2 regions of the Roseovarius arcticus genome follow, and region 2 is predicted to be linked to the other one. Evidence: riboswitches for the same ligand, from Rfam matches in the RefSeq annotation. Region 2 holds a riboswitch; the other holds the start of a gene.
The links. A riboswitch is a leader RNA that binds a small molecule or an ion and turns the genes downstream of it on or off. The one in region 2 is predicted to bind cobalamin.
Positions count from the first base shown of each region.

Region 1 (15,281 bases), 530 kb from region 2:
GCGCGGTGGGCGGGATCTTTGCTCTTTTGATCTACATGATCACCGTGATTTCGCTACCACTGTTGCTGGACCGCGAAGTGGATTTCGTCACTGCGATGATAACCAGCTTTGGCGTCGTCACGCAGCATCCCGCGCCCATGCTGGCCTGGGCGATCTTTGTTGCGTTGGCAACTTTCCTTGCGCTGCTACCCGGACTATTGGGGCTTTTCCTCGTGCTACCTTTGCTGGGCCATGCGACGTGGCACCTTTATCGACTCCTGTGCGAGGCAGCCTGAGGTCGTCACTCCTCGCGTCCGTGCACCACAAGGCGGCGGTGAAGATGCCGAGCCTGCGGCGCGCCCGCCTCAAGCGCAAAGACATAGGCGTGGGTTAGATAGAAGCAGGAGGCGTCCAGATCATTGGCCGCATCCGCTGCCTCAGTATAGAGCGCGATCAGCGCGGCGGGGTCGGGCCGCGCGTGGGCGGCCAGCATCCGGGTGTGCAGATCGACACTCATTCAGCGGCCTTGGCCTGTCCGCGATGCGCCACCACCTTGCCCGCGACCCACGAATGGAAGCAGTGCGTAGGGCTGTCCATCACCGGAGAGAAGCGTCCGCCATCGAACGTCGTGACATGCCGGCCCTTTTGCATCCCCTCAACGACAAATATGTCCTCCTCGAATACACCCTTCCACAGTTGCGTATTGCGGGCCTTTAGCCCCTCATCAACGCCCGGCTCTGCGTAATAGATATGCACATGCTCGGCTGTGCGTTCGAGGCCCATAGGCTCTAGGATAATGGCATAAGCATGGTCACGGTGAACGCCCAAGAGGACATTGGGATAGACCGAAATGTATTCCGCTTGCTCGTTCCATTTCGCGCCAACCTCGGCAAAGTCGGGGAATTTGTCGCCGTCCTCATTGGTTAGCTGACGGTAGACCATCGTGCCTTGGCCGGAATACGCCTCGGGCTCTTCGATGTGATAGTGATCCTCTAGGCGTGAATAGCTGTTGAGGCCGGGATGAACCCACGGCAAATGATAGCTTTCGCAGTAATTCTCGACCGCGAGCTTCCAGTTTGTCTGAACCTCCAGCGTGAATCGACTGCCGTGGCCGCCATGGTACATCGGCACGTCGAACTCGCGCCACCGGTCTATGATGTGCGACATCGCAATCTCGAATGCCGGCGCATCCCCTGAGATATTGATCCACACGACATCGCGCCAAACATGGGCGCGCACCTCATTCAACCCCAGTTCGCTGCGCTTGATCGCAGCGTGCGTGTTCTGGCCTGGACCGCCGACATGCGGCGTGCTGACCAGATCCCCCTTGGTGGAGTAGCACCACGAGTGGTAGGGGCAGCGGATAGCGCCTTCAATCTTGCGTGGCTCCTCAATGAGGATCATGCCGCGGTGGCGGCAAATATTCTGGAAAACGCGCACATCGCCATCCTTGTCGCGGATCAGCAAGAGGGGCATCCCCAGAAAGGTCAGCGGCACCGCATCTCCCGCTTCTGGCACGTCCGATGCCACTGCGAGGCCGGCCCATTGGCTAAACAGCAGAGCGTGCTTTTCTTCTTCGAAGACGGCGGGATCAATGTAATGCGCGTTGGGCAGGCCATTGGCCGTTGCGACTGGGGCACGGACAGAAGAGAGGTCGGTGAGGCTCATGGCGCGGCTCCTGAATTCAAGTGTGGCTGCATCAACCATGGCCTACCGGCGCCGCCTCTGACCGCCGGTCTGCGACGCGACTTTTCTCACTGCGACATGATTTTGGAGGCGCCGCGCCCTATCTAAAGGGTTGGTCGAGCCTCAGGAGGCGCACATGGAAGGGTGGCAGATCCTCAATCCCGACCAGCGCCTTGCCGCGCGCAGCCGCGAGGATCGCGCCAGTATTGTTTCCCAGATGCTCGTACACCATGCGCGTCGCGCGGATGCCCGATATCTTTTCGCGTACTGTGCGGGTGACGTATCCCTCCCACAAATTCGGCTGAAATGAAGTCTCAGGCGCAAGAAAGTTGAACGAGCAGGCCATTGAATTGCGGTGGGTGACAATCATCATGATTCCCTCCTCTTGGCGCATGACGACGCCGCGAAATTCGCGGTCCTTCCGCGCGGTCGACAAACCTTGCATACGCAGCGCATCTATCGGCTCGCTGCCGCGCAGGAATGTATAACCATCCTCGCGGTGAATATTGACCAAGCCGCGCACAAATAACGTCTCGTCCACAAAGCTGCGCCGCACAAAGCGGTAAATGCCGCTTGGAAATAACTCTTCGGGCACTGCTACAGGTTCGGCCCCAAAGAAACCGGCGACGACGGGATGACCAAGCAGATCAAACGATGCGGACCTCAGGCTATCACTACGCTCCAGCAGGATACGCGCATCGGTGCCGAAAAACTGGCAGATCCGGTGCAACACGTCTGGCCGGGGAAAACTCTCGCCGGTGAGGTATCTGTTAAATTGAGTGCGGTTAATGCCCAGATCCCGGCAAAGTCCCGCGACCGACGGATAGTCGGCGCTCAGCGCGCGCAGGTTATCGCCGAAGATCGCCCGCAGCTGTGCGGGGTCCGTTACCGACGATGGCACCAATTTGGGCTCAGAGGGCATGGCGTGTATCCCTCAATGCAAGTTCAGCCAGATGCATGGTCAAATGAATTTCGGACGAGTAAATGTGAACTGAAATGTGTCATAGAGGACGCCTTGTTATGCGGACTAAATGTTAACGTTTTATCATTTCAACACGACTGACACGGCTTGTCACGCGCGATGACGCTAATTAGCGTCACTTTTTGCACCTCATGACACAAATGGATCAGGCCGATGGGCGTATCTACCATGGCCTGACGCCCCCGAAAGCTACATTTTAGTAACAGGCAAGCCTTGGTTCCGATGGTGATAATCGCCAGAGACCGCGAAGGCAGAGATTTGACTGGTTTTGGGGGAATACATGTACGGAGTCGTTCTTTGGAGTGATCAACGCCAGAACCGCGCAGTTATTTGGTGCGAGGATCACGGCGATCTAGCCTACTATAAAGGCGACGTAGGCGGAGATTCTGCGATGGCCGCAGGCGATCTGGTCGAGTTTGATCTGCACGAGGCCGCTGACATGCGCTTGGCTGATATGCCGCGGCTGATCACGCAGCGCAGCCACCCAACACTGAGTTCCGATTTGCGAAAGGCAGGCGCGCGTATGGGCGTGGTGCCGTCAGGTTCGCCCGCGCCGGCCAATAGTGACTACGCTGCGAATGTCATACCCTTTCGCGAAACCCGGATGGCAGCATACGCCTGAGGTTTTCTCGATAACCGAATATGAAAAAGAGCGGACCTTTTGGCCCGCTCTTTTTCATTTGTGCAGGGTAGAATTATAGGGAACCGCGGGGCAGGGCGGCGATGCCAGTGCGCGCCAGATCAGTCAGGCCCAAAGGGCGCATCAGATCGGCGAAGGCATCGATCTTTTCGGACGTGCCGGTAATCTCAAACGTGAAGCTGTCGAGCGTGCTGTCGACCACATTCGTGCGAAAGATATCGGCAAGGCGCAGCGCTTCAACCCGTTTATCACCGGTGCATACGACCTTGATCAACGCCAGTTCACGCTCCACTGCGCGGCCCTCGACCGTCAGGTCGTGAACCTCAAGCACCGGAATGATCCGGCCCAACTGCGCCTTTATCTGCTCGATCACCTGAGGCGTGCCGATGGTGACAATGGTGATGCGGGACATGTGCCCCTCGTGGTCGACCTCGGCCACCGTAAGGCTCTCGATATTATAGCCACGCCCCGAAAAGAGGCCGATGACACGTGCCAGCACACCGACCTCGTTATCAACGAGGACCGCCAGCGTATGACGCTCCTCCACATCCGAAAACGTGGGGCGGAGGTTGTAGGCGGAATGCTTGTTCGAGCCTTTTTTGATTTTCAGTGCGGACATGTCAGCTCCTTTGCAGAGGCGCGGAAGTTGCGCCGATTACCTGCGGATAGTCTTTTGTTTGAAATATGTTGCAAGTCATTCCTAAACCATCACCGCACCTTTGGAGCCGATGGCATCCTTGGTCGATGCCTCGCCTAGCAACATTTTGTTATGCGGCTCGCCGGAGGGAATCATGGGGAAGCAGTTTTCATGCTTTTCCACCATGCAGTCAAAGATCACCGGGCCGTCATACTCGATCATTTCCATGATCGCGTCATCCAGATCGGCAGGATCGCTGCAACGGATGCCCTTCGCGCCGAAGGCTTCGGCCAGCTTGACGAAATCGGGCAGGGCCTCGGACCAGCTATGCGAATACCGCTCGCCGTGCAGCAGCTCTTGCCACTGGCGGACCATTCCCAGACGCTCGTTGTTCAGAATGAACTGCTTGACCGGCAGGTTGAACTGAATTGCTGTGCCCATTTCCTGCATGTTCATCAGCCAGCTAGCCTCGCCCGCCACGTTGATGACCAACGCATCGCGATGCGCCATCTGCACGCCGATGGATGCGGGAAATCCGTAGCCCATGGTGCCAAGACCGCCGGATGTCATCCAGCGGTTCGGATCCTCAAAGCCAAGGTATTGCGCCGCCCACATCTGATGCTGGCCGACCTCGGTGGTGATATAGCGATCATGATCCTTGGTCAGGGCCTCTAGCCGGGTGAGGGCGTGCTGCGGCTTGATCGTTTTGCCTTCCTGCTTGAAGCTCAGGCATTTCGTCTTGCGCCAATCGTCGACGCGGCCGTTCCACTTGGCAATCGCCTCCACATTCGTCTTGCGGCCACGCGATTTCCAGACCTTGAGGAGGTCCTCAAGGACGTGCGCAATGTCGCCGACGATCGGGATATCGGCCTTGATCACCTTGTTAATCGACGACGGATCAATGTCGATATGCGCCTTTTTCGAGCCGGGGCTGAATGCGTCCAAGCGCCCTGTGATACGGTCGTCAAAGCGCGCGCCGATGTTGATCATCAGATCGCAATCGTGCATCGCCATGTTTGCCTCATAAAGGCCGTGCATCCCCAACATTCCCAGCCATGCTTTGCCGCTGGCCGGATAGGCGCCGAGGCCCATGAGTGTGGATGTGATGGGAAATCCAGTCGCCTCGACCAACTCGCGCAGCAGTTGACTAGCGGCCGGGCCGGAATTGATGACGCCGCCGCCGGTGTAGAACACCGGACGCTTCGCCGTCTCGATAGCGGCGACCAGCTCCGTGATTGCATCCATATCGCCTTTGACCTGAGGCTTGTAATGGCCTGTGCGCGCCTTTTGCGGTGATGTGTATTCGGCACTGGCGAATTGCACATCCTTGGGAATGTCGACCAGCACCGGGCCGGGGCGGCCAGCGGTGGCGACATGGAACGCCTCGTGGATGGTGGCCGACAGGTTGGCGGTATCCTTGACCAGCCAGTTATGCTTGGTGCAGGGGCGCGTGATGCCGACGGTATCGGCCTCCTGAAAGGCGTCCGATCCAATCATAAAGGTCGGCACCTGTCCGGTCAGCACGACGAGCGGGATACTGTCGAGCAGCGCATCGGTCAGGCCCGTCACAGCGTTCGTCGCGCCTGGACCGGAGGTGACCAGCACAACGCCCGGCTTGCCTGTTGAACGGGCGTAGCCCTCAGCGGCGTGCACGGCGCCCTGTTCATGGCGCACCAGCACGTGCTGGATGCCGTTTTGCTGGAACACTTCGTCATAGATCGGCAGGACAGCGCCGCCGGGATAGCCGAAGACGACGTCCACGCCCTGATCCTTGAGGGCCTGAACCACCATTTTCGCTCCGGTCATTTGACGTGTCATCGCTTCGCTCCGTTCATGACATCATTGCGCCGCGGCGCATAAAAAAACCCCCGGTTGTGGCGGGGGCGCATGGGGTACCTGTTGGGTGTCCGGTTACCGGCCCATGCGCATTTTCCGTGTGACTACAACTAGCGGCGCCATTGGACCACTCCCTTTTGCATTTAGCGGCGACCTTATGGGTGCGATTATAGGGCGTCAAGGCGCTCGGGTAGATAAAATGTCGCGGAGACCAACTTTTCTTTGCATTTATTGCGTAGGGAAGGTCAGTATTGACGATTCGAGTGCTTTCGGTTCGTATCCTGTGCGATGCGATCAATTGACGCCCTGCTTCTTGGGCGCCAGCGGTTTGAATAATGGCGATCCTTGCCCGCCTCCGTGCGGCAAAGTGGTTAGCCCTGCCGCGCATGCATGATAAAGCCTAGGAAATTAAGCAGCACCTGTGCCGCCAAGATCGATGTGCCGTCGGTGGGATCATAGGCCGGTGCAACCTCGACCAAATCCATGCCGACCACCTCATGGGTCTGCGCGACCTTCTGCAGCAACTCCAGCACTTCGTAGTAGAGAAATCCACCATGGCTGGGGGTGCCGGTGCCCGGCGCGATGGATGGGCAGAAGCCGTCTATATCCAGCGTAACATAGACGCGCGCGCCTGCGGGAATGCGGGCGGCCAGCGCGTCAGCCGTCAAGGCGCGGCACTGCCGAACGGACAAGATGTCAGACCCCATGGCACGCGCGGCGTCGTAGCCATCCTTGGCGGTGGAGCTGACGTTGCGGATGCCGAGCTGGGTCAGACCGGTGACATACGGTTTCTCGGCGGCGCGGCGCATCGGATTGCCGTGACCATTTCGCACGCCATGCCGCTCGTCCACGAAATCAAGATGCGCATCTATCTGCAGAATGTGGATGTCGCCACGTCCTTCAAACGCGTCGATGCATGGGATATTAACCGAATGATCGCCACCGATGATGACGGGCAGGGCACCCGCATCCAGAATTGCGCGCACGCCCTCGGCAATGTTCGCGTGGCTCTGCGCCGTGTCTGTGTGGATAATGTCGGCATCCCCAATGTCGACGATGCGTGCGTCCGCACCCAGATAGGTTACATCATCCTCATGGTCATACGCGCCGCCATGGCCAAAGCTGAACAGCGTCGACGCCTCGCGTACCGAGCGGGGCCCAAAGCGCGCACCGGGCCGGAATTGCGTGCCGCCGTCAAAGGGTGCGCCGAGGATCGCGATATCGGCATCAATAGCGCTCCAATCGGCGACATAGGGCCGCTTGCCAAAGGTCGAAATGCCGACGAAGGGAAGGTTCAGCCGCCCGCTATCGTAGTCGTTTCCGCTCATCAGGTGACCTCCAGTTACAGGTGTGATGGCAGTTAGCCGCGCGGCCCGCATCGCGGCAAGATATGTTTTGCCTTTCGCATGGGAGGTATCCGTGAAATAGGGACTTGCCAAACGATCTGTTCATGGAGAAACGTGATGAAGATTCGTGAGGCTTTGACCTTCGATGATGTCCTACTTGTTCCCGCCGCGTCGACCGTGCTCCCCAGCACCGCCGATACACGCACGCGAGTAACGCAATCGATATCGCTCAATATCCCATTACTAAGCTCGGCGATGGACACCGTGACAGAGTCGCGCATGGCGATCTGCATGGCGCAATCGGGCGGGATGGGCGTGATCCACCGCAATTTCGACGTGGCCGAGCAGGCCAGTGAAGTGCGCCGGGTGAAACGATTTGTCTCAGGCATTGTTTACAATCCCATCACTCTGACGCCCGATCAGACGCTGGCCGATGCCAAGGCGCTGCAAGAGCAGTACCGCGTCACCGGCTTTCCGGTTGTCGACGGCTCGGGCCGGGTTGTGGGAATAGTGACAAACCGCGATATGCGGTTTGCACAGGATGAGGCGACACCAATCAGGGCGATGATGACGTCGGATGATCTGGCAATTCTGCAGGAGCCCGCCGATCTGGAAGAGGCGCGGTCTCTTATGAAGGCTCGCCGCATCGAGAAGCTGCTCGTGACTGACGGTAAGGGCAAGCTGACCGGTCTTTTGACGCTGAAGGATACGGAGCAGGCGGTGCTGAATCCAGTCGCCTGCAAGGATAGCCTGGGCCGACTGCGCGTGGCCGCTGCTACGACAGTCGGCGACGCCGGTTTTGAGCGGAGCCAAGCGCTAATTGATGCGGGCTGCGACATGATCGTGATCGACACCGCCCACGGCCATTCGGCAGGCGTGGCCGAGGCGGTGCGCCGCGCCAAGAAAATCGCCGGCGATGTGCAGATTGTCGCGGGCAATGTCGCTACCGGCGACGCAGTGCGCGCACTGATTGATGCGGGCGCAGATGCTGTCAAGGTTGGGATCGGACCGGGTAGCATTTGTACCACCCGCATGGTCGCGGGTGTGGGCGTGCCTCAATTGACTGCGATCATGGATTGCGCCGCCGCTGCGGGCGACATTCCTATCATCGCGGATGGTGGCATCAAATTTTCAGGTGATTTTGCCAAGGCAATCGCCGCCGGCGCCTCCTGCGCGATGGTTGGCAGCATGATTGCCGGCACGGACGAAAGCCCCGGCGAGATGATCCTGTTTCAAGGCCGATCCTACAAGGCGTATCGCGGAATGGGTAGCCTTGGCGCGATGGCGCGCGGCAGTGCCGATCGCTATTTCCAAAAGGATGCGGCGAGCGACAAGCTGGTCCCGGAAGGGATCGAAGGGCAGGTGCCTTACAAGGGTGCGGCGGGCACGGTCGTGCATCAGTTGGTCGGCGGCCTGCGCGCTGCGATGGGCTATACTGGTTGTGCCACCGTCGAAGAGATGCGGCAGAATTGCGAATTCGTGCGCATCACTGGCGCGGGCCTCAGCGAGAGCCATGTGCATGACGTTCAGATCACGCGAGAGTCGCCGAATTACCGGATCGGATAACGCCATACTTTACTACTGTTTGAGGGGCTGGGGTGAGTAATCTCCCAGTCCCTTTTGCTTGAAGAGACGGCAGCACGGGCCTGAAACCGGGAATTCGCGGCTCGAACGGGCAGTACTTGTTCCGACGCTGTCGAAGATGATCCTCGCTGAGGTGGCAAGGGTAAACATCTAAGCTCTTTCAACCGCCGTGGTTGTGATCCTGTGCGGCAGACCCTTGGCTTATCTGAAAGCTGCGCCTGCCGCTTAACCGGGAATCATCGTTCAATGATTCCAAGGGCCTCTGGTGCTTGCGGACAAAGAACGACTGACAGAGAATATCATCGCGCTGACAGATAGTTCCGGCGCTAAAAGCAGTCTGAAAAGGGATTCTGGAATCGCCGAAAGGGGATGCCGCATGGAATTGGAGATGCTGCAAAGGCATCTTTTATGCGAACCACGATAAGTCGGTGGTAGAGTGGATCCAGCGGCAGGAACGGCTGAAAGTCCGGCAAATGCAGCCAAGGACGTCTCAGCTTTGGCTGAGGTCCAGCTCGTGCATCCGGCTGTGGCCAGAGATCCGAAAACCATGTTTTGCCCTATCGCGTTGTTAAGTAGCAAAGCGGTGGCGGGCGCGTTTTTCACCCCATTATTATCATTTTTGAGTACGCGAAGATGGCCAAGTAATACGGGGGCCGCGCATTAAGCGTCTGCCGTGAATGTGTGTTTGGCACAGCGGACCACGCTCGAGGGTCACCTGCGCGCGCATCATTAATCTGATCGACACCGGATGCAGCGATGAATCCGAGACGACACCCCAAAAACCCCAAAATGAGGAAAGAATGACTTCAACAATCGACATCATCGTTCATGGCAGACCCGGTCGTGCCTCCGCGAACTTCGGAGGACTTCAGGCCTGTCTGCAGGAGGCCACTTGTAATGACACGCTTGGCCACAAGACGGCGACTGTCACCTCTGCATCGGTCGGCGCTCCATCCAAGTTCATGACTACAGGCGCTTTTCCGGCACTGCAAGGTATCGCCGACGGCAAATCATTCGCACTTGGTCGTAAGAAACCTGCCGACTTCCAACCCAACTTTACAGGAGAATAGTTTATGAAATACACATCCTTTAAGCTCATCCAAGCTGTCAACGGCGGCGAAATTCGAGAAGGCGATAACAGCCTGCTCGTGCGCAAAAATGCGGACGGATCGCATGAGTATTTGGTGTCTAACGACGCGGGCTTGTGGCAAGGGCTGAAAGTCGAGATTGCGGATATCGTTACGCCGAACCCTGATCCAGATCCAACACCCGATCCCGACCCGATCCCCGACCCAGATCCAACACCCGACCCTGATCCGACCCCCGACCCCACTCCGACACCTACCCCAGATCCCGTTGCGGCTGACATCAATGGCCCGGCTGAACTGGCAACAGCGCTGTCCGCTGGTAGTGGAGCGTTCACATTGGCGGGTGGTGCTTACGGCGCGCTGCCGACCGTGCCCAACGGCACCACGCTTACGGCGGCCGATCCGGCAAACCCGCCGGTATTCTCGGCAAGCTCGATTAATGGGCGCGATGGAATCACCTTGGATGGCCTGCGCTTCAAGCATGTCTTTGCTACTGGCGATGGCGATGCGAAGGACGTCCTTTACCTTACGAACATCACAAACCTCGTCATGAAGAATTGCATGGTTGAAGGCGACCGCAACGAAAATGGTTCTTGCATCGGGCGTGGTATTCGTCTCTGGGGCGGCAGCGATATTCTGTTTGCCGATAACGAAATCCATACCATCTGGAAGGCTATCGGCATCACTGGGGATAACGTCACGCTGCGTGGTAGTAACATCCACACCTACCGCTCGGATGGCGTAAACACCGGGGCCGTCAACAACTTCCTGATGGAGGGCAACTATATCCACGATGCCGACACGGTCGAGTTTCCGTCAGACCACCGCGACAGCGTCCAGTTGATGGGTGCGGCGGATGGCGTGATCATCCGAAACAATTTCTTGGATATGAACCAAGGCCTTTATTCGCAGTCGCTCTGGTCCGACAACAAGCAGTTCATGGACAACGTTACGGTGGAGGACAACGTGATTATTGCCTCTCACACGAACGGGATCGCGCTGCACAATATCGGCAAGATCGACATGACGGGAAACGAGATGGTCTGGCTCCCTCGCGACAATGCTGCTTCACAAGGCGTTCAAACGCCCAAGGTGAACATCAGCTCAGGCCAAGCGACGGTAACGGGCAACACTGTGCCGGGCATCGTGTCGCCCTCGGGTGTTGATGCGCTGAACACGATCCAGGACGGCGACGTTGATGCCTCGCGGGCAGCAGCACGTGCCGATTCTCGCTGGGCGCATTTCTTCGGCGGCTAAGAGCCGGAGCGTGCAATCGACCCTGGCACGACCGGAAGGCGTAATAAGATCAGCATTGCTTATACAGACAGCGGCGTGGCGAAAATCACATTGAGCGCCGTTGTTGATGCTGAAGGTCTTGTGCTTACTAGAGGCTGCGCGTGATAAATCAGGCACGGTGGCGGTGACCAATACATGGTCACCGCCACCGTCATTCGGAGGTAGCACAACATGTTCGCTGTGCACCTTGACCGGCCCCTTTGAAGCTGGCTATAGCGCGCTGTTCAACCAATTTCGCGTAAATTGGGCTAGTGTCGAGCAATTAAGCCCTTACCAGGACCGTCTTTTTTAATCTCAGTGAGCTGCCCAATGCCTGAACGAAATATCCCAGATTGGCCGGACATTTGGTTTTTACGCCACGGGCAGACCGAATGGAACTTGGCCGGGCGTATTCAAGGCCGTCTAGACTCGCCGCTGACGGCACTAGGGCGCGCGCAGGCGCAGCAGCAGGCGCGGCTGATCCAAATCATCGCCGCCCGCGTTGCGTTCGGTGGGGGCGGTATCTATGTCTCGCCCCTTGGACGTGCTCGGCAGACTGCGGCGCTGGCGCTCGCGGGTTATGAGACGGTGATGGACGCGCGGCTTTCCGAGATAGATACAGGCGCATGGGAGGGGCGATTGAAGGCCGAATTGCCGCACGGTGCAAACGATCTGGAAATCTATGCAGCGGCACCGGATGGTGAAGGGCTGGAGGCGCTGATCGCACGCGTCCGCACCTTCGGGGATACATTGGCCGGACCTAGTATCGTTGTGGCGCATGGACTTTTGGGGCAGGTGCTGCGCGGGCTGGCCACGGGGGTGGCGCCTGCTCAAATGGGCAATCAGGACAACGCTCAGGGCTGCATTTATCATCTCAGTGGGGGTGTGGAAAAGCGGCTTGATGCATAGGTGGCCCAGCGCCGTTTTTCATTATTGACCATGCTTTTGAGCTTAGCACCTGAGAGACAGCGCGACACGCGCTCTTGCCAGATCGTCCGCCTGACGCTAAAGCGGCGGCACGGGTGGTTAGCTCAGTTGGTAGAGCGTTTCGTTTACACCGAAAATGTCGGGGGTTCGAGCCCCTCACCACCCACCATTTTCCCGCATTAGATCAATCTCTTACGGCGAAAACCGCGCCTGGCTTGCGGTGCGCGGCGGGCACGTGTTGCACTGGCGCGCCACGAATCTAACGTTATGTAACTTTTCCTCTTCCCCGCGAGGATAGGCTGCGCTAGGCAGGATGCACTTCGGTCTGGGCGGTTCGCCGTCTGGATAATAGGGAATGCGGTACGGCGCCTCTTGCGCCAAGTCCGTGACTGCCCCCGCAACTGTAAGTGGCGAGCGAAGCCGGAAACATGTCACTGCCGCATTCGCGCGGCGGGAAGGCCCGGCCAAGCGTTGACCCGCAAGTCAGGAGACCTGCCGAAGTGTTCACCCTGTCCGGGCGCGGGAGGCGTCATGGGCAACGGATTTTTCCGGTGTGGTGGCATTTTAGCCGCCTGCGGAAAGGCCAAAACGTCTCTTTCGCATGCAAAATCGTGACTTGCATCGCCCCACCGTCGGGCGTGACCGGAGACTTACATGAAACGTATTTTACTGACTTCGACTATTCTTACTGGCGCACTTGCCGCCACTGCGGCCACAGCGCAGCAAACCTATGATCTGGGCACGCTTGTTCTGTCGTCTAGCCTGACCCCGGTTGAGCTGGGGCGCACGGGCGCTACTGTCGAAGTGCTGGATGGGGATGACGCGGGCGCGCTTGATACCTCAGTGCTGGGCCGTCTCGACCGTTTGCCGGGTGTTAGCTCCATCTCAAATGGGGGCCTTGGCAACCTTGGCACGATCCAGATTCGCGGGCTGCCCGCGCGCTATGTGGGTGTGCGGATTAACGGCATTGATGTTGCCGATCCGTCCAACACGCAAAACCAGTTCAACTTTGGCGGGCTGACCGCGTCGGGCGTTGGCCGCATCGAAGTGCTGAAAGGCTCGCAATCTGCGCTCTACGGCTCCGAGGCGATTGCAGGTGTGGTCAGCATCACAACTTTTGTGCCGGAAGAGTTGGGATTTTCGGGTCAGGCGCAGGTAGAGGCCGGCGCGTTCAGCACTACTTCCGGCAGCATTAGCAGCGGCTATCGCAGCGATCGGGGCTATGTCGCGCTGAGCTACGGCCATATAAATACCGACGGCATTTCGGCCCGGTCCAGCGATACCGAGGATGACGGGTTTGAGCAAACGACCGCGGATATGACGGCCGCCTACGATGTCACCGATACGCTGACAATCGGCGGCGCGCTGCACTACCGCGACGGCGAGATCGAAATCGACCGTTCAACATCGAACTCATCGGGCATCAATTACTACACCGAGCAAGGCGCGCGCGTCTATGCCACGCTGCAGACCGGTGCGGTGACCCATACGCTGAGCTATAGCTATTTCGACATCGACCGCGATGATCCGAACGGTTTCACCACGACCTTCACCGGCGAGCGTCACAACATCGGCTACCTCGGCAGTGCGGAGTTGGGCGCAGCGACTGTGCTGACCTTCGGCATCGACCACACCGAAGAGAAGTTCACCTCCGGCACGGCGCGCGGGGACGAGGATGACACGTCGCTTAAGACCGAACTTCTGGTTGCGGCAACCGACCAGATCGATGTTTCGGCGGCGTTGCGATATGACGACGATTCCAGCTTTGGCGGTAAAACCACAGGCCGTCTGGCTGCTGTCTGGCGTCCGGTCCAGGATTTGGCGTTCCGCGCCGTCGTCGGCACCGGCTATCGTGCACCGTCGCTATACGAGCGGTTTGGGCCATTTGGTCTGGCAACACTTCAGCCCGAGGAAAGCCGCAGTTACGAGCTGGGCGTGGAAAAGACGTTTGGCACGCTTGGCTTTGCCAAGGCGACGATTTTCTACAACGAAATCGACGACTTAATTCAGTTTGCTGGCTCTAGTTACAATCAGGTTTCCGGCACGACAAAGTCAAAGGGTCTTGAGCTGTCGGGTGAGTATGCGCTTACCACTGCGATCAGCGCGTTTGGCGCCTACACCTTTACCGACGCGACGACCGATGGCGCGCGGCTGGTCCGGACGCCCAAGCATGACCTGGTCGTTGGCCTGCAGGGCGACTTTGGCGACCGCTGGTCTGCCTATGTGGATGTGCGCCGTGTCGCGGATGTGAAACCTAGCAGCTTTGCCCCTGCGGGAAACAAGGTGGGTGACTATACGCTAGTCGGCGCAGGCGTCAGCTATGACGTATCGCCCAACGCCGAGATCTATCTGCGCGTCGAAAACCTGACCGATGAGGACTACGAGACGGCGGGCGGCTTTAATCAGCCGGGCCGCGCGGCGTATCTTGGGCTTCGTGCGAGCTTTTGATCGCATAAAATCGCTTGCGGCGTCCGCTATCTTGGCGGGCGCTGCATTGACTTGCGGCGCGCCCGTGGCGGCAGAAGCGCCGCAGCGCGTCGTTTCTATCAACCTTTGCACCGATCAGCTGGCAATGCTGCTGGCGGGCGAGGGGCAGCTGATATCAGTCAGCCGAATTGCGCTGGACCGCCGCGTATCGGCGATGGCTGACCGCGCGCAGGACTACATCATCAACGCAGGCCGCGCCGAGGAGGTGCATGTGATGCGCCCCGATCTGGTGGTCGCTGGCGTCTACACATCGCGCGATACGATCGCGATGCTGCGCCGCCTCGGGATTGAGGTGGTGCTGTTTGATATCGTGAAATCACTGGATCAGGTGCGGATGCGTATCCAGGAAATGGGCGAGGCGTTGGGACGGCAAGATGCGGCACGCGCCATGGTCGCGCAGTTCGACGCCGATCTGGCAACACTGCGCAGCGAGGCGGCGCGCGGCGGCGCGCCGGGGCCGAATGCGCCGCGCGCCGCTCTCTATTATGCCAATGGCTACACCTCGGGCGAAAATTCTCTGGCCAACGACATCCTGTCGGCGGCAGGGTTGCGCAATGCGCCCGCCGAGGCGGGGTATGATTGGGGCAAGCTGCCGCTGGAGATCCTTGCGCTTATTGATCCCGATCTGGTCATCACGTCGCGCCGCTATCCCGGCGGCAGCCGCGCGGAGGAGGTTATGGATCATCCCATCGTCGGCACGATGCGCGGACAAAGCGCGGCGCTGACCGATCAGGACTGGGTGTGTGGCACACCGTTCGTGCTGCGCGCTATTGGCGATATGGCCGATGCACGGCGCAGCGTCGAGGCGACCAGC
Region 1 covers NZ_SZZN01000001.1:1,603,455-1,618,735, reverse strand. Annotated here, with positions in the region: gene MK6180000_RS07625 (DUF2189 domain-containing protein) at 1-275, shown strand, start outside; gene MK6180000_RS07620 (hypothetical protein) at 281-496, opposite strand; gene MK6180000_RS07615 (aromatic ring-hydroxylating oxygenase subunit alpha) at 493-1,647, opposite strand; gene MK6180000_RS07610 (helix-turn-helix domain-containing protein) at 1,766-2,587, opposite strand; gene MK6180000_RS07605 (hypothetical protein) at 2,928-3,269, shown strand; gene ilvN (acetolactate synthase small subunit) at 3,343-3,906, opposite strand; gene MK6180000_RS07595 (acetolactate synthase 3 large subunit) at 3,988-5,742, opposite strand; gene speB (agmatinase) at 6,132-7,088, opposite strand; gene guaB (IMP dehydrogenase) at 7,224-8,672, shown strand; gene MK6180000_RS07580 (hypothetical protein) at 9,491-9,760, shown strand; gene MK6180000_RS07575 (right-handed parallel beta-helix repeat-containing protein) at 9,764-11,035, shown strand; gene MK6180000_RS07570 (histidine phosphatase family protein) at 11,384-11,962, shown strand; tRNA gene MK6180000_RS07565 (tRNA-Val) at 12,074-12,149, shown strand; cobalamin riboswitch at 12,285-12,494, shown strand; gene MK6180000_RS07560 (TonB-dependent receptor plug domain-containing protein) at 12,635-14,428, shown strand; gene MK6180000_RS07555 (ABC transporter substrate-binding protein) at 14,493-15,281, shown strand, end outside.
Region 1: another riboswitch for cobalamin. It lies ahead of MK6180000_RS07560 (TonB-dependent receptor plug domain-containing protein); the one in region 2 lies ahead of MK6180000_RS05110 (hypothetical protein).

Region 2 (15,281 bases):
AGAAAGCCGGTGAAATACCTAATCTCCGGCTCGGTCGTCAGCAGCAGCGCGCCCAACCCGGCGGCGTCCATGTGCGCCTGAGCGGCGGCCAACCGCGTGCGATACTCAGTCAGAGCGAAGCCCCGCTTCACTCCGCCGGGCCCTCGCTGAGGATGCACAGCACGCGATCCTCGGCTGTCAGGTCCAGATGCCACAACATCGCCAGCCCCGCGCCCCCCGATTCGGAGGTGGCGAGGTCGATCGCCTCCAACTCATTTAGCGGCGCCGACGCCTCGGCATCCGACAGCAGCGCAAACGCATCCGCATCGCGCGCCAGCCCCTTTAGCGCGATCAAGGATGGCTCCTTGCAATCAAGGCGGCCCATGTTCGACACTGGCCCGTTCGTTGATACAAACTCGCCTGCCTTGATGGAGGCATAAAGCGCGGGCGCTGCCTCAGGCTCCACCACGATGATCTGTGGCGCATCCCCCCAAATCTCGCGGAAAAGTGCGGCGCACGCGCCTGCCAACCCGCCAACCCCGGCTTGCAATATAATATGAGTCGGCACATCCGGGACTTGCTCTGCCGCCTCGGCAGCCATGGCCAGATAGCCCTCCATCAACCGGTGCGGCAGTTCGGTGTAACCGGGCCAAGAGCTGTCCGACAGCAGCGTCCAGCCATTTTCCCTCGCTGCGGTCTGCGCCGCCTCCATGCTGGCCTCGTAATGCGCGCCTGCGCGCACCACCTCGGCGCCGCGCGCGCCCAAGCGGTCCGCAAAACCCTCGGGCACCGGGTCCGCCAGATAAATCACCGCTTTTGCGCCAAAAACGGCCGCGCCCGCCGCCACCGACAGCCCATGATTACCCGCGCTGGCGGTCACATAGGTGCGCCCCATCAGGGCGGGCCTTACATCCTCGCCGCCCGCTTGGCGCGCCTCATGCGCAATAACATAAGCCGCCCCTAACGCCTTGAAACTACCCAAATTCATGCGCCCGCGCTCGTCCTTAACCCAGACTGTCGGGTTAAATCCGCCGGCCACGACCAGCGGCGACGCCCCAGCTGCCGGGCACAGAGCAAGCAACGCGCGCGGCGCATCCGCATCCACGCTGGGCCACGGGATATCATCCAGTGCGCCATTCGGCAGGCCACTGCCCCGCCACGGGTTATCCAAAATCTGCATGATGCATTTCCCCCTCAGATCATAGGACGCAGCCCGCACGCGCCAGTCAAGGCCCCCTTCCCCCCTCGCGCGCAATCGCTTAAAGAGGCGGCGCCGGACATACTGACCAGCCATACCGACCAGACCAGCCCGAAGGACTTAGCAGAATGACCAAGCCCGACTTGAACGAGCCTGCCATCACCCCCGATCTGATCGCCGCTCATGGGCTCAAGCCGGACGAGTATGAGCGTATCCTTGAAATTATCGGGCGCGAGCCGACCTTTACCGAGCTGGGCATCTTTTCCGCCATGTGGAACGAGCATTGCAGCTACAAGTCTTCCAAGAAATGGCTGCGCACCCTGCCAACGGAGGGACCGCAGGTCATTTGCGGTCCCGGCGAGAATGCCGGCATCGTCGATATTGGCGACGGCCAATGCGTGGTGTTCAAGATGGAGAGCCACAACCACCCCTCCTATATTGAGCCTTACCAAGGCGCGGCAACGGGCGTGGGCGGCATCCTGCGCGATGTCTTCACCATGGGCGCGCGCCCAGTCGCTGCGATGAATTCGCTCAGCTTCGGCGCGCCCGATCATCATAAAACGCGCCAGCTAGTGCATGGCGTCGTCGAGGGGATCGGCGGTTATGGCAACGCGTTCGGCGTGCCGACTGTGGGTGGGGAGCTGCGCTTTGATCCCGCATATAACGGCAATTGCCTGGTCAACGCCTTCGCGGCCGGCCTCGCCGATACCGACAAGATATTCTACTCCGCCGCCTCGGGCGTAGGCCGCCCTGTAGTCTACCTCGGCGCAAAGACAGGCCGCGATGGCGTCGGCGGCGCAACCATGGCCAGCGCGGAGTTCGACGACACGATTGAGGACAAGCGCCCGACCGTGCAAGTTGGTGATCCCTTCACCGAAAAGCGCCTGATGGAGGCCACGCTGGAGCTGATGGCGACGGGCGCGGTTATCTCGATCCAAGATATGGGCGCGGCGGGCCTCACCTGCTCGGCCGTGGAAATGGGCGACAAGGGCGGGCTTGGTGTCAGGCTTAACCTGGAGGCCGTGCCGCAGCGCGAAACCAACATGACCGCCTACGAGATGATGCTGTCAGAGAGCCAAGAGCGCATGCTGATGGTGCTAGAGCCGTCGCTTGAGGCCGAAGCGCGCGCCGTTTTCGAAAAATGGGATCTCGACTTCGCGATTGTAGGCGAGACGATTGCCGAGGACCGCTTCCTGATCATGCACCACAATTCGGTCAAAGCGGATCTGCCGCTGGCCGCACTGTCGGGGACCGCGCCCGAATACGACCGCCCGTGGGTAGAAACGCCCGCGCCTGAGGCGCTGGATCCCGCATCGGTGCCGCAAATCGATCCTATCGACGCGTTGCGCGCGCTGATCGGGTCCGTCAACTATTGCAGCCGCGAATGGGTGTATGAGCAGTATGACACAATGGTCATGGCCGACACCGTCCGCGGCCCCGGCCTTGGCGGTGGCCTGATCCGGGTGCACGGCACCGACAAACTGCTCGCCTTCACCTCGGACGTGACCCCGCGCTACGTACATGCGAATCCCGAAATGGGTGGCAAGCAAGCGGTGGCCGAAGCATATCGCAATCTGACAGCTATGGGCGCCAAGCCATTGGCAAGCACGGATAACCTGAATTTCGGAAACCCCGAAAAGCCTGAAATAATGGGACAGCTTGTGTTCGCGATCAAGGGTATTGCCGAGGCTGTTGCAGCCCTTGATATGCCAATCGTATCGGGCAACGTGTCGCTTTATAACGAGACCGACGGCGCAGCGATCTTGCCCACGCCCACTATCGGCGCCGTCGGCCTGATTGCGCACGAAGACGACGCGATCATCGGCTGCGCGCGCGAGGGCCACGCCCTACTGCTTATTGGCGAGACGCGCGGCCACTTGGGTCAGTCGGCGCTGCTCGCCGAAGTGTTCAGCCGTATTGAGGGCGATGCGCCCCCCGTCGATCTGGCTGAGGAAAAGCGCAATGGCGAGTTCATCCGCGCCAATCACGCGCTGATACGCGCCTGCACCGATTTGAGTGATGGTGGCCTCGCGCTGGCCGCATTTGAAATGGCCGAGACGGCGGGCGTCGGTGTGCATCTGGACAGCGCCGACACCGCTACGCTCTTTGGCGAGGATCAGGGCCGCTATCTGGTGGCCTGTAACTTTGATCAGGCCGAAGCGCTAATGATTGAAGCGTCCCGCGCAGGCGTGACGATTTCCAGCGTGGGCAAATTCACCGGTGATCAGGTGCGAATGGGCGGTGCTCAGGCCTCGCTACAGAGCTTGAGCCATCTTTTCCGCACCACATTCGCCGAGCGTTTCGCGGGATAGTCTCGGATATCTTAAAGTTTAGCCCAGGTTTAAGCCAGCGGAGCGAGGTCCTGACCCGCGCGGGCTTTTTTCTTGGCCTAAATTGCTAATTACTGCCGCCCGTCATCCTGCGCTGCGTCAGCGGCGACCACACGGATCCGCTCAATCATCGCGCGCAGCCCGTTAGACCGCTGCGCTGACAGATGATCGTTGAGACCAAGGCGAGCCAGCTCACCTCCGGCATCAACGCGAGGCACTTCGACCACTGGCAGGTCGTTATAAAGCGCGCGCAGCACCGCGATCAGGCCCCGCACAATTAGCGCGTCGCTATCGCCGTCGAATCGAAACGTGCCGCTCCCCACCTTCGGATGCAGCCAGACCTGACTGGCGCATCCCTCGACGCGTGTCGAAGGCACTTTTAGCGCGTCGTCCAGCGGGTCCATCGCCTTGCCAGCCTCGATCACGTGACGATAGCGGTCTTCCCAGTCGTCCAGAAATTCGAAATCTTCGACGATGTCCTCGAATGCCGGTTGGGCCATGATCCGCTCCTTTCATTTCTGTACTCAGAGGTAGGGTCTGATCTGGCAAAGGTCCACCCCGGCGGCGTAGTGTGGCGGGCACATCTAAGGGCTGCGCGCGCTTGCGCTTGGGCGCGCGGGGCTGCTAGGGTCTGCCCAGTTTCAGACCATACCGATAAGGACGATGCCGATGCGCAGCCTGGTGACCGTTTTGATGATTTCCAGCCTGACGCTGGCGGGCTGCTCGGGCTTGCGCGACTCGCGTGTGAACCCAGCCAATTGGTTCGGTAAGAGCCGGACGGTTCAACGCGCCGCCCCCGTTCAGGGCGAGACAGCCAATCCCCTGATACCGGAAAAGCGCAACAGTATCCTGCAACGCAAATCCGAGGCCGAAATCTATGTTGGCACGCCGATCTACGCTGTCGAGGGCGTGGTCATTGAACGATCGGCAGGCGGTGCGATTATCAAGGCAACCGGCCTGTCGCTGCGCCAAGGCGCGTTCGACGTGCGGCTATGGCCCGAAAACGGCGGCAAGCCTGCGAATGGCGCACTTACCTATACCCTCCGCGCGATCCAGCGCACCGACACCCCCCAAGGGCCCGTGCAGACGCGCCGTGTTGAGGCCGGCCAGTTCGTGACCAGCCAGACTCTGGACCAGGTGTCCGAAATCCGGGTTCTTGGCCAGACGAACACTGCCACGTCCCGCCGCTGAGGGATCAGACTTCGACAGTCTCTATGGTCGCACCCTTCACGCGCAGGGCGATCTCGCCCTTGCACAGGCGCAGTGCCTCAGCCCCGAAAACATCGTGACGCCAGCCAGAGAGGGCGGCAACTCCGCGCTGCCCGGCGGCGATCGCATCCAGATCAGAAGCGGTCGCAATCAGCTTGGAGGCAACGCCCTCGCGATCCGACGCCCCCTTCAGCAAAACGCGCAGCAAATCAGCAATTGCCGGATTTACCTGTAACTTTTCCCGGCTGAGGTCAGGCTTTGGCTGTTGGTCGACCGGTATCGCCTGTCCATCCGCAACGGCCTTGAGAATTCCATCTGCGATGTCGCCCTTACGCGCCTCGCGCATCAGCAGGCGCGAGCGGCCCAGATCCTGCACATTGGCGGGCTTGGTCGCCGCTAATTCAACCAGCGCATCGTCCTTGTAGACACGGTTGCGCGGAATATCCCGCGTCTGCGCATAGCTCTCGCGAAAGCGGGCCAACTCGCGCACGATAGACAGATACTTGCCCGAATTATTGCGCGTCTTGATGCGCTGCCATGCCTCTTCGGGCTGGGTCACGTACGTTTCGGGCGCATTCAGCACGGCCATTTCCTCGGCCACCCACTTGTCGCGGCCCGTCTTGGTCAGCTCGCGGGCGAGGTACTCATAGATTTTGCGCAGATGCGTCACGTCGGCCAGCGCATAGCTTTTTTGTGCATCGCTCAGAGGGCGGCGCGACCAATCGGTAAAGCGAGAGGATTTGTCGACCTCAGCTTTGGCAATCCGCTTGACCAGCGTCTCATATCCCGCCTGCTCGCCAAAGCCGCAGACCATTGCGGCCACTTGGCTGTCAAAAAGCGGCGTCGGGATCAGGCCCGCATCGACAAAGAAGATCTCAAGATCCTGCCGAGCAGCGTGGAATACTTTGACCACGGCCTCATCCCGGAAAAGCGTATAGAGCGGCTCTAGTGACAAACCATCTGAGAGCGGATCGACCAGTACGGCCGTCTCATCGCCGTCGCCCGGATAGGCCAGTTGCACAAGGCACAACTTGGAATAATAGGTGCGTTCGCGCAGAAACTCAGTGTCGACGGTGACATAGGGGTGCTGGGCAGCGCGGGCACAATATTCGGCCAGCGCGTCGGTCGTGGTGATGGTCTGGATCAAGGCAAAGGGCTCTTTCGCTGAGGTCTGATACGCCGATATAAGGTGGATCGGCGCTAATTGAAATGTGTTTGGCGCGGTGCCTAGGGCAAATGAATTTGTGTACGATCACCAGCGGCGAAACGGCGCAAGACGGCAGGATAAAGCTGATGTTCGGCCACCAGCACCCGGGCAGCAAGGGTTTCGGGCGTATCTTCGGCCAAAATCGGCACGCGCGCCTGTCCCAAGAGAGGTCCGTCGTCCAGCGCAGCCGTCACCTCGTGCACCGTGCAGCCCGCCTCGGCGTCGCCCGCGTCCAGCGCCCGCGCATGGGTGTGCAGGCCGCGATATTTGGGCAGGAGCGACGGATGAATGTTGATCATACGCCCCTGCCACCGGGCCACAAACCCTTCGGTAAGCACGCGCATGAAACCAGCGAGGCAGATGATGTCGGGCGCATATTCCATAATGCGCGCGTGCAGCGCGTCCTCAAACGCGCCGCGATCCTCGCCGTAGGGCCGGTGATCGACCACCTCGGTTGGCACGCCGCGTGCCGCGGCCTTGGCAAGGCCGCCCGCATCCGCGCGGTTTGATAGCACCAGCGCAGGGCGCGCGAGGTTATCGCCCGTCATGCTATCCAGCAGCGCCACCATATTGGAGCCACCACCGGACAGAAGGATGGCAACCTTCTGCGTCACGCCAGCGCGCCACTATACCGAGTACCCGCGCCCTCGGTGACATGGCCGAGGCGATGAACAGTCTCACCCTGCTCGGCCAGCAACTCGGCGAGTTCATCGGCGCGGGCCGCATCGACGGAGATGATCATGCCGATGCCGCAGTTAAAGGTTTTCAGCAGTTCGGCCTCATCCATGCCGCCCGTCTGGCGCAGCCAGCCAAAGACGCCGGGCAGATCCCACGCGCCCAGATCAATATCGGCGCCCAGACCATCGGGCAGGACGCGCGGCAGGTTTTCGGTAAGGCCGCCGCCAGTGATGTGGGCCAGCGCATGAACGCCGCCTGCGCGGATCGCGGCCAGCGCGGATTTCACATAAAGGCGCGTGGGCGTCAGCAGCGCGGCGCCAAGGGTTCCGTCGCCCCAAGGGCAATCCGCATCCCAGCCCAGTCCCGACATATCAACCAGCTTGCGCACGAGGCTGTAGCCGTTGGAATGGACGCCATCGCTGGCGAGGCCCAGCAGCACGTCGCCCTCGACCACGCCATCAGGCAAAGTCGCCCCCCGCTCCATCGCGCCAACGGCAAAGCCTGCCAGATCGAAATCGCCAGCAGGGTACATGCCCGGCATCTCAGCCGTCTCGCCGCCAATCAGCGCGGCGCCCGAACGGGCGCAGCCTTCTGCGATACCCTCAATAATGCGTGCCGCCTGCTCCATCTCCAACTTGCCGGTGGCGAAATAGTCGAGAAAGAACAGCGGCTCGGCCCCCTGGCATACCAGATCGTTGACGCACATCGCGACCAGATCAATCCCCACGCCGTCTACATGCCCGGTATCAATCGCGATACGCAGTTTGGTGCCGACCCCGTCGGTCGCCGCCACCAACACCGGATCATGATACCCCGCCGCCTTGAGATCAAAGAGAGCGCCAAAGCCGCCAAGGCCCGACATGACGCCGGGGCGCGCCGTGCGCTTGGCCGCGGGCTTGATCCGCTCGACCAGCGCGTTGCCCGCGTCGATATCAACGCCTGCGTCGGCATAGCTCACACCAGTCTTGGGATTGGTCATCGCGCTCTCCTGAGATTTACGCGCGGGCCTAGCTTAAACCTGCGGCTTGCGCAATCTCAAAGCCTTGACGCGGGCGCGGCTGCTGCGTAGGAAACGCGGCATGGAGGGCCTGTAGCTCAACTGGTTAGAGCAGAGCGCTCATAACGCTTTGGTTGCGGGTTCAAGTCCTGCCGGGCCTACCATACCGCCCTCCTGCCCTGATCGCGTCAGGGCGCGCGTTTGCTGCAAAATCAGCGCAATGGACGGGCCAAGTGCAATTTCCGTCAAAGCCCAGAGGTCCGCGCTGTCTGTTGCAACGTGCGCGCACACTCCGGTCTGGCAGCTTCCTGCATACCTATTTTGCGCAGCCGACCAATTCGTCTGAAACTGCGCGCAGCAGCGCTGGATAAAACTCTGGGCCGGGCGCGATTTGGCTGCCAAGCGGGTCAATGATTGCCGCCTTGACCTCCGTACCCTCAATCACAGTTTCTACGAACGACTGGTTGAACTCTGGCTCCGAAAACACGCAGTCAACGCGGCCGTCCCGTATAATGCCGCGCACAGCCTCGATCCGCGCAGGGCCGGGATCGGACGCATCCCCCGCCGAAATCGCCCCCAGTGCGGCCAGATCAAATCGGGCCTCGAAATACTGGTAGGCATCGTGAAAAACGACGAACCGCAAGTTCGCGATCGGCGCCAGATCCTGACGAATCTGTGCCGCAGCGGCGTCGATCTCGGATTTGCCGGCGCTTGCGTTAGCGGCGTAAACGTCTGCGTTATCAGGGTCCAACTTGGCCAATTCATCTGCGACGGAATTCAACCACAGCTTGCCATTCTCGGGGTCAAGCCACCCGTGCGGATCGCTGCCTGAATGATCATGACCTTCATGGTCGTCGTCATGGCCCTCATCCTCATGGGCGACGAATTGCGCGCCCTGCCGAAACTCAAGCACCGTCGTTCCGGGCACGTCCAGTAGTCGAACAACGACCGCATCCGGCGCTAGCGTGTCTATGCTGCGCTCCAGCCACGGCTCCAATGCGGGGCCGATCCAAAAGACGGCATCCGCCTCGGTCAGATTGCGCGCCTCGGACGGGCGCAGGGCATAGCCATGCGGCGACGCGCCCTGCCGCACGATCTGCTCAGGCGCGCCAAGCCCTTGCATCACCCGCGCGACTAGCGACTGCACGGGCGCAATATCCACCGCGACCTTCGGGACGTCAGCGACGGCAGCTACCGCACTGGATAAAATGAGCGCGGCGCCAGCAAGGGCAGAACGGCAAGCATTGATGGACATGGTGACCTCATGTGATTATATAACATATCACCTTCGCTTGTAGATGATATACTATAACACATCAAGCGATATCAAACTCTGACCCGAGGACGCCCGCGATGCAGATGAAAGCCTTCGACGCGCATGACCACGATGGCTGTATCAATGCGGGTATCGTCGCCGCCGAGCGGCACTGCGCCCAGCATGCGCTGCAATTCACGCCGGTCCGGCGCCGCGTGTTGGAAATTTTATTGAGCGACCACAAGGCGCTAGGCGCCTACGACATCCTCGAACATCTGCGCACCGATGGTCTTGGATCACAGCCGCCTGTCGCATACAGGGCGCTCGATTTTCTGGTCACCCACGGATTCGCCCACAGGATTGAACGACTAAACGCCTTCATTGCATGCTCCCACGGCGAAGATGCGCATACCCCCGCCTTCCTGATTTGCCGCGTCTGCAAGCGCGTGACCGAGGCCGAGACGGACCCATCCACCAGCGAGCTGGCACGTGCCGCAAAGCGCGCCGGATTTGTGATCGAGCGGACGGTGCGCGAGGCCGAGGGGCTATGCCCCAGCTGCGCCGAGGTATCCCGCGCATGACCGCGCCGCTGATAGAAACAAGGGGACTAGGCGTGCGCCATGGCCGCGCGTTGGTGCTGGAGAATGTCGACTTCAGCATCGCCCCCGGCGAAATTGTCACGATCGTCGGCCCGAACGGTTCGGGCAAATCCACCCTGCTGCGCGCGCTGCTCGGTGGGGTTCGGCCCAGTGCCGGGCGCATCACGCGGCGGCCCGGTCTGACATTCGGCTATGTGCCGCAGCGTCTGGCGCTGGACCCTGCGCTGCCAATTTCGGTTGCTCGTTTTCTGGGACTGCCCCGCCGCGTCGCACCGGCGGAGGCGCGCGCCGCGCTAGAGCGGGCGGGCGTGCCCGATATCGCAGCGCAGCCCATGGCCGACCTATCGGGCGGGCAATTCCAGCGCGTCCTGCTGGCCCGCGCCATATTGGGCCGCCCCGACCTGCTGATGCTGGACGAGGGCGCGGCAGGGCTAGACCAGCCCGGCGCCGCGTCATTCTATCGCCGGATCGAGGATGTGCGCCGCGACACCGGCTGCGCCGTCCTGCTGGTCAGCCACGATTTGCACGTAGTGATGAGCGCGTCGGATCGCGTCATCTGCCTGAACGGGCATGTCTGCTGCGAGGGAGCGCCCGAGGTAGTGGCCGAAGCGCCCGTCTACCGCGCCCTCTTTGGCGAGGGCACGCAAGGTGCGCTGGCGCTCTACCGTCATCACCATGACCATGTGCATGGCGAGGAGTGTGGGCACGAACACGCCGCAGAGGAGAACCGCCCATGATCTTGGATGATTTCATGGTGCGCGCGGCGCTGGCCGGGATAGGCACGGCGTTGGCCGCCGCCCCGCTGGGCTGCTTTGTTGTGTGGCGGCGTATGGCCTATTTCGGAGATGCGACAGCCCATGCCGCAATCTTGGGCGTGGCGCTATCGCTCGCGTTATCGCTGCCGATCTTCGCCGGGGCGCTGGTCGTAGCGCTGGCAATGGCCGTGCTGGTGACGCTTTTGTCTGGGCGGGGACGCGGCGTGGATACGGTACTGGGGGTGCTGGCCCACTCGGCGCTGGCGTTCGGACTGGTGGGCGTGTCGTTCCTGCACGGGGTGCGGATCGACGTCATGTCGTTTCTTTTTGGCGACATCCTATCGGTGTCGCGCGGTGATCTGGGCGTGATCTGGGGCGGCGCGGCGCTGGTGCTGGGCCTCGTTTGCTGGCGCTGGTCCGCGCTGCTGACGGCCACGCTAGACTCCGATTTGGCCCGCGCCGCCGGGATCGACCCGCGACGCGAGGAGCTGATCCTGACGCTCGCGCTTGCCATAGTGGTGGCGGTCGCGATCAAGGTGGTCGGCGCCCTGTTGATCACTGCGCTGCTCATTATTCCAGCCGCAACCGCCCGTCCCTTTGCCCGCACGCCAGAGGGCATGGCCGTGGCCGCCACCCTTCTGGCAATGACTGCCGCCTGGGCGGGCCTGCACGCGTCCTATGCGCTGGACACACCGACGGGGCCGACAATTGTCTGCGTCAGCGCGATTTTGTTCGCAGGATCAAGCGTCATCGCGGCGCTTCGGCGCGCATAGCCTAGCTTAGTGCATCCGCGCGGCGCGGCCACGGCGCACCGGGCGCGTGACATGGGCGCTGGCCTGATGCAAATACCCGATAAAGGCCTGCGCCGCCGCACTTTCAGCTGGCGCAGGCGCCGCATCAAGCGCCGCGCGCGCGGCCTCTGGTGTAGCCGCTCCTGCTAGCCCAAAGGCCCATTCCAGAAATCCCATACGCGCGGCGGCATCGGCATCGGGGCCAGTCGCATCGCTGCGCTCCAGCCCGCTTAATATCTGCGAAACACTCATCTATTCTACTCTCCTCGGCCACACCCCCGGACCGGATGGGGCGAGAGGATGCGCAAAGGCTGTAGAGCGGATTACCACCAACAGCGCCCGCACCGCCCCCCGCGGTTTGACGTCAGTCCAAGGCTGGTTTCCGGACTTGAGGGGCCGGGCGCAAAGCCCATGATCCGGCAACCTTCCCAGACCTCGCGGCCCAGTGGCATATCGCCGTCTCGCCCACCCTTACCGTTGCGGGGGCAGTGCCGGATTTGCACCGGCTTCCCAATTCTCCGCGCGGATACGCGGCACCTTGGATGCTCAGTGTGGCGGATTTGAAATTGGGGTGCAACGATTCATCGCGGGCGGCGGGCTGTAGTTGGGTCCTCCCGCTATTTGTATCAATTTTTCAATGCTCTGTAGTTGCAAGCTTCGTCCTCTCGTAGTGCAATGAAATCAATATTGCGCCGCTCCACCCGGTTAGTGATGCCTGCCGTGCCCGCGATACAGACCGCGCCGCGTCGTTCAGGCAACCTGATGCAGCTCTATAGCCATAGAATTAAGGATATTGGCTGGGCGGATTCTAGGGCGCGGCGCGATTGCCAGCAAGTTCGACGACGCCTGAGTTCCTTTTTTCACAAGTTGTAAAGTCCAGCATGAGTTCAACCCATTCCAACGCAGGCCTGCCAGAATTGCGTGCGGCGCGCCGTGCCGCGCGGCCGCTGTATTGGTTCGTTGGCATTTTCAGTATTTTTGTGAACCTGCTGATGCTGACCGGACCGATCTACATGCTGCAAGTCTATGACCGGGTGCTTGGCAGCCGTTCGGTCGAGACGTTGGTGGCGCTAACGCTTCTGGCCGCATTCCTCTTTGGCATAATGGGTATTCTAGACTTTGCGCGCAGCCGCGTCATGATCCGGGCCGGCGCCCGCTTTCAGTCGCTGCTAGAGCGGCGGGTGTTTGACGCGGTGCTGCGCAAATCGGCACGCAGGCCGGATCAGAGCGACGCGACAGGCCTCAGCGATCTGCAATCGGTGCAGCAGCTAATGAGCTCTTCGGTGCTGACGTCCGCCTTCGACATTCCGTTCACGCCGCTCTTTTTGCTGGGTATCTGGATATTCCACCCCATGCTTGGGATGCTCGCCCTCTTGGGCGGTGCGTTACTGATCGTACTGGCGGTCCTCAACCAGCTGGCGACGCGCCGCTCGCTGGCTGCCGCAGGCGAGGCCAGCGTCGCAGCCGATGTGATGGCCGCCGAAATCCGGTCCGAGGCCGAGGCGGTGCAGGCCTTGGGCATGCGCAGTGCGGCCTTCGACAGGTGGCAAACCGCACGCTCGGAGGCTCTTAAACAGCATATCGGCGCGTCAGACTGGGCAGGCAGCTTTAATGTATCAACCAGAACGTTTCGACTGTTCTTGCAATCGGCGATGCTAGGCCTCGGCGCATGGCTGGTGCTGCAGAATGCGTTGACAGCAGGCGCAATGATCGCAGGTTCGATCCTTCTGGGTCGCGCACTAGCCCCGATAGAACAGCTGGTCGGACAATGGCCATTGGTGCAGCGCGCCATACGCGGTTGGTTCGGCCTCGGCCGCCTGCTGGCCGAAGTGCCCCCCGAGACCGAGCGTACGGCCCTGCCCAAACCCAAGGCGCGTCTAGAGGTGCAAGGCCTCTTCATCGCCCCACCGGGAGAGCGAGAGACGACGCTGCGCGGCGTCACCTTTGCGCTGGAGCCGGGACAGGCTGTGGGTGTCATCGGCGCGTCGGGCGCGGGCAAATCTTCGCTGGCCCGCGCGATCACAGGCATCTGGCCACCCGCGGCCGGCAAGATTCGGCTGGACGGCGCTACGCTGGAGCAGTTTGCGCCCGATACGCTGGGGCAGCATATCGGCTATCTGCCGCAGCGCGTGCAGCTCTTTGCCGGGACCGTCTCGCAGAATATCGCGCGCCTTTCGACAGATCCCGATGCCGAGCAGGTTGTCGCCGCAGCCAAACGCGCTGATGCGCATGACATGATTCTCAAGCTGCCGGGTGGCTACGACACTGAAATCAGCGCCGGGGGCGGGCGTCTATCGGGCGGCCAGATGCAACGCATCGCGCTCGCCCGCGCAATGTACGGCGATCCGGTAATTTTGGTGCTGGATGAGCCAAACTCAAACTTGGATAACGAGGGCAGCGAGGCCGTGAATAGCGCAATCCGTGCTTTCAAGTCGGCGGGCAAGACCATTCTAATCATGGCCCATCGCCCTGCGGCCATCAAGGAATGTGATCTTCTGTTAGTGTTGGAGGGCGGACAGGTACGCAGCTTCGGTCCTCGCGACGAAGTACTGCGCGACGTCGTGCGCAACCGTACCCAGATCGTGCAATCGGTCAGCCAAGGGGGTGCGCAATGAGCAGCGCGTCCGACTGGTCTGCCCGCTGGCCCATCGGCATCGGGATCGCGGGTCTGGTGGTCCTATTAGGGGGCTTCGGCATCTGGGCGGGGTTTGCAAACCTTGCTGGCGCAATCATCGCGCAGGGAAAGGTCGAAGTCGCTCAGAACCGGCAGGTCGTCCAGCACGCAGACGGCGGCGTGGTCGCGGCGATCCTCGTGGCCGAGGGTGCGCGCGTCGCGGCAGGTGACACGTTGCTCAGACTCGACCCCGCCCTGCAGGCCTCGCAGCTAACCATCACCGAAAACCAGCTGTTCGAGCTGATGGCGCGGCGCGGGCGCCTTGAGGCCGAGCGCGACGACCGCAGCGCCATCACCTTTGATCCTCTATTGCAGGAGTTGGCTCAAACACGCCCCATCGCCGCCGAACTGATGGAAGGCCAGGCCCGCCTTTTGGCTGCGCGGGCCGAGACCGCAGGCAATGAGATTGCGCAACTGGGCAAGCGCCGGATCCAGATCACTGATCAGATCAAAGGGATCGAGGCACAGCAAGCGTCAATGAGCCAGCAGAGCAATCTGATTATTGAGGAACGCGTGACGCAGCAATCGCTGCTGGACAGAGGGCTGACGCAGGTCTCGCGCCTATTGGCGCTGCGCCGCGAAGAGGCGCGCATGGCTGGCACGCTGGGCGAGTTGACCGCGCAAAAGGCACAGGCCGAGGGGCGCATCACTGAGATCGAAATTGAGCGGCTGAAACTTGGCGCTACCCGCCGCGAAGAGGCAATCAGCACCCTGCGCGATCTGCAATACCGCGAACTGGAGCTGCGCGAGAAACGCGCGGCCCTGCTCGAAAAACTTAGCCGATTAGAGATCGTGGCCCCGGTGTCGGGTGTGGTTTACGACCTGCAGATCTTTGCGCCTCGGTCGGTGCTGCGCGCTGCCGATCCGATTCTGTACATCGTACCGCAAGACCGCCCGCTAATCATTACAGCGCAGGTGCCGATAACCGACATTGATCTTCTGCATCCCGGTCAGGACGTGATCCTGCGCTTCTCGGCTCTGGACCAGCGCCAAACGCCGGAATTGATGGGTCAGGTCATGCAAGTTTCGGCCGACGCATTTCGCGACGAGGGCACCGGCGCTAGCTATTACCGCGCCCGCATCACCCTCAGCGACAGCGAGCGCCGCCGCCTGCCGGATAATACCAAGTTGGTCCCCGGCATGCCTGTCGAGGCGTTCTTTCGTACCGGCGACATGACGCCCATGGCGTATCTGGTAAAACCGCTTTCGGACTATTTCGCGCGCGCATTCAGGGGGTGATCTTGGCGCTTTAACAGGTCGCGACAACTCCCAGTGGGAGCCTGTATCACGACGCGGATACTTTGAGCAAACGTCCTTAAAAGGGCACGTCATCCGGGCTGGTGACAAAGCGCGCGACGACCTTTTTCGTTCCGGATTTCTCAAAGGCGATTTCCAGTTTATCACCCTCAACGCCAATGATCTCACCATAGCCGAATTTCTGGTGGAACACCCGCTCGCCCACCGTATGTGATGAGGTGGCAGACATGTCGATCACCGGCGATTTCGATTCGCGTGGCTGGGACGTTGGACGATTACTGGCGCGCGCCTGCATCCGCTTCCAGCCGGGGGAATTATAGACGTTTGCATCTGCGACCTTGGCGTCGATGCT
Region 2 covers NZ_SZZN01000001.1:1,068,795-1,084,075, reverse strand. Annotated here, with positions in the region: gene MK6180000_RS05175 (M24 family metallopeptidase) at 1-131, opposite strand, end outside; gene MK6180000_RS05170 (pyridoxal-phosphate dependent enzyme) at 128-1,159, opposite strand; gene purL (phosphoribosylformylglycinamidine synthase subunit PurL) at 1,321-3,489, shown strand; gene MK6180000_RS05160 (SufE family protein) at 3,579-4,007, opposite strand; gene MK6180000_RS05155 (hypothetical protein) at 4,177-4,698, shown strand; gene rnd (ribonuclease D) at 4,703-5,860, opposite strand; gene purN (phosphoribosylglycinamide formyltransferase) at 5,944-6,537, opposite strand; gene purM (phosphoribosylformylglycinamidine cyclo-ligase) at 6,534-7,580, opposite strand; tRNA gene MK6180000_RS05135 (tRNA-Ile) at 7,686-7,762, shown strand; gene MK6180000_RS05130 (zinc ABC transporter substrate-binding protein) at 7,915-8,853, opposite strand; gene MK6180000_RS05125 (helix-turn-helix domain-containing protein) at 8,952-9,434, shown strand; gene MK6180000_RS05120 (ATP-binding cassette domain-containing protein) at 9,401-10,189, shown strand; gene MK6180000_RS05115 (metal ABC transporter permease) at 10,186-10,980, shown strand; gene MK6180000_RS05110 (hypothetical protein) at 10,987-11,250, opposite strand; cobalamin riboswitch at 11,355-11,554, opposite strand; gene MK6180000_RS05105 (type I secretion system permease/ATPase) at 11,880-13,613, shown strand; gene MK6180000_RS05100 (HlyD family type I secretion periplasmic adaptor subunit) at 13,610-14,911, shown strand; gene MK6180000_RS05095 (ATP-dependent helicase) at 14,988-15,281, opposite strand, start outside.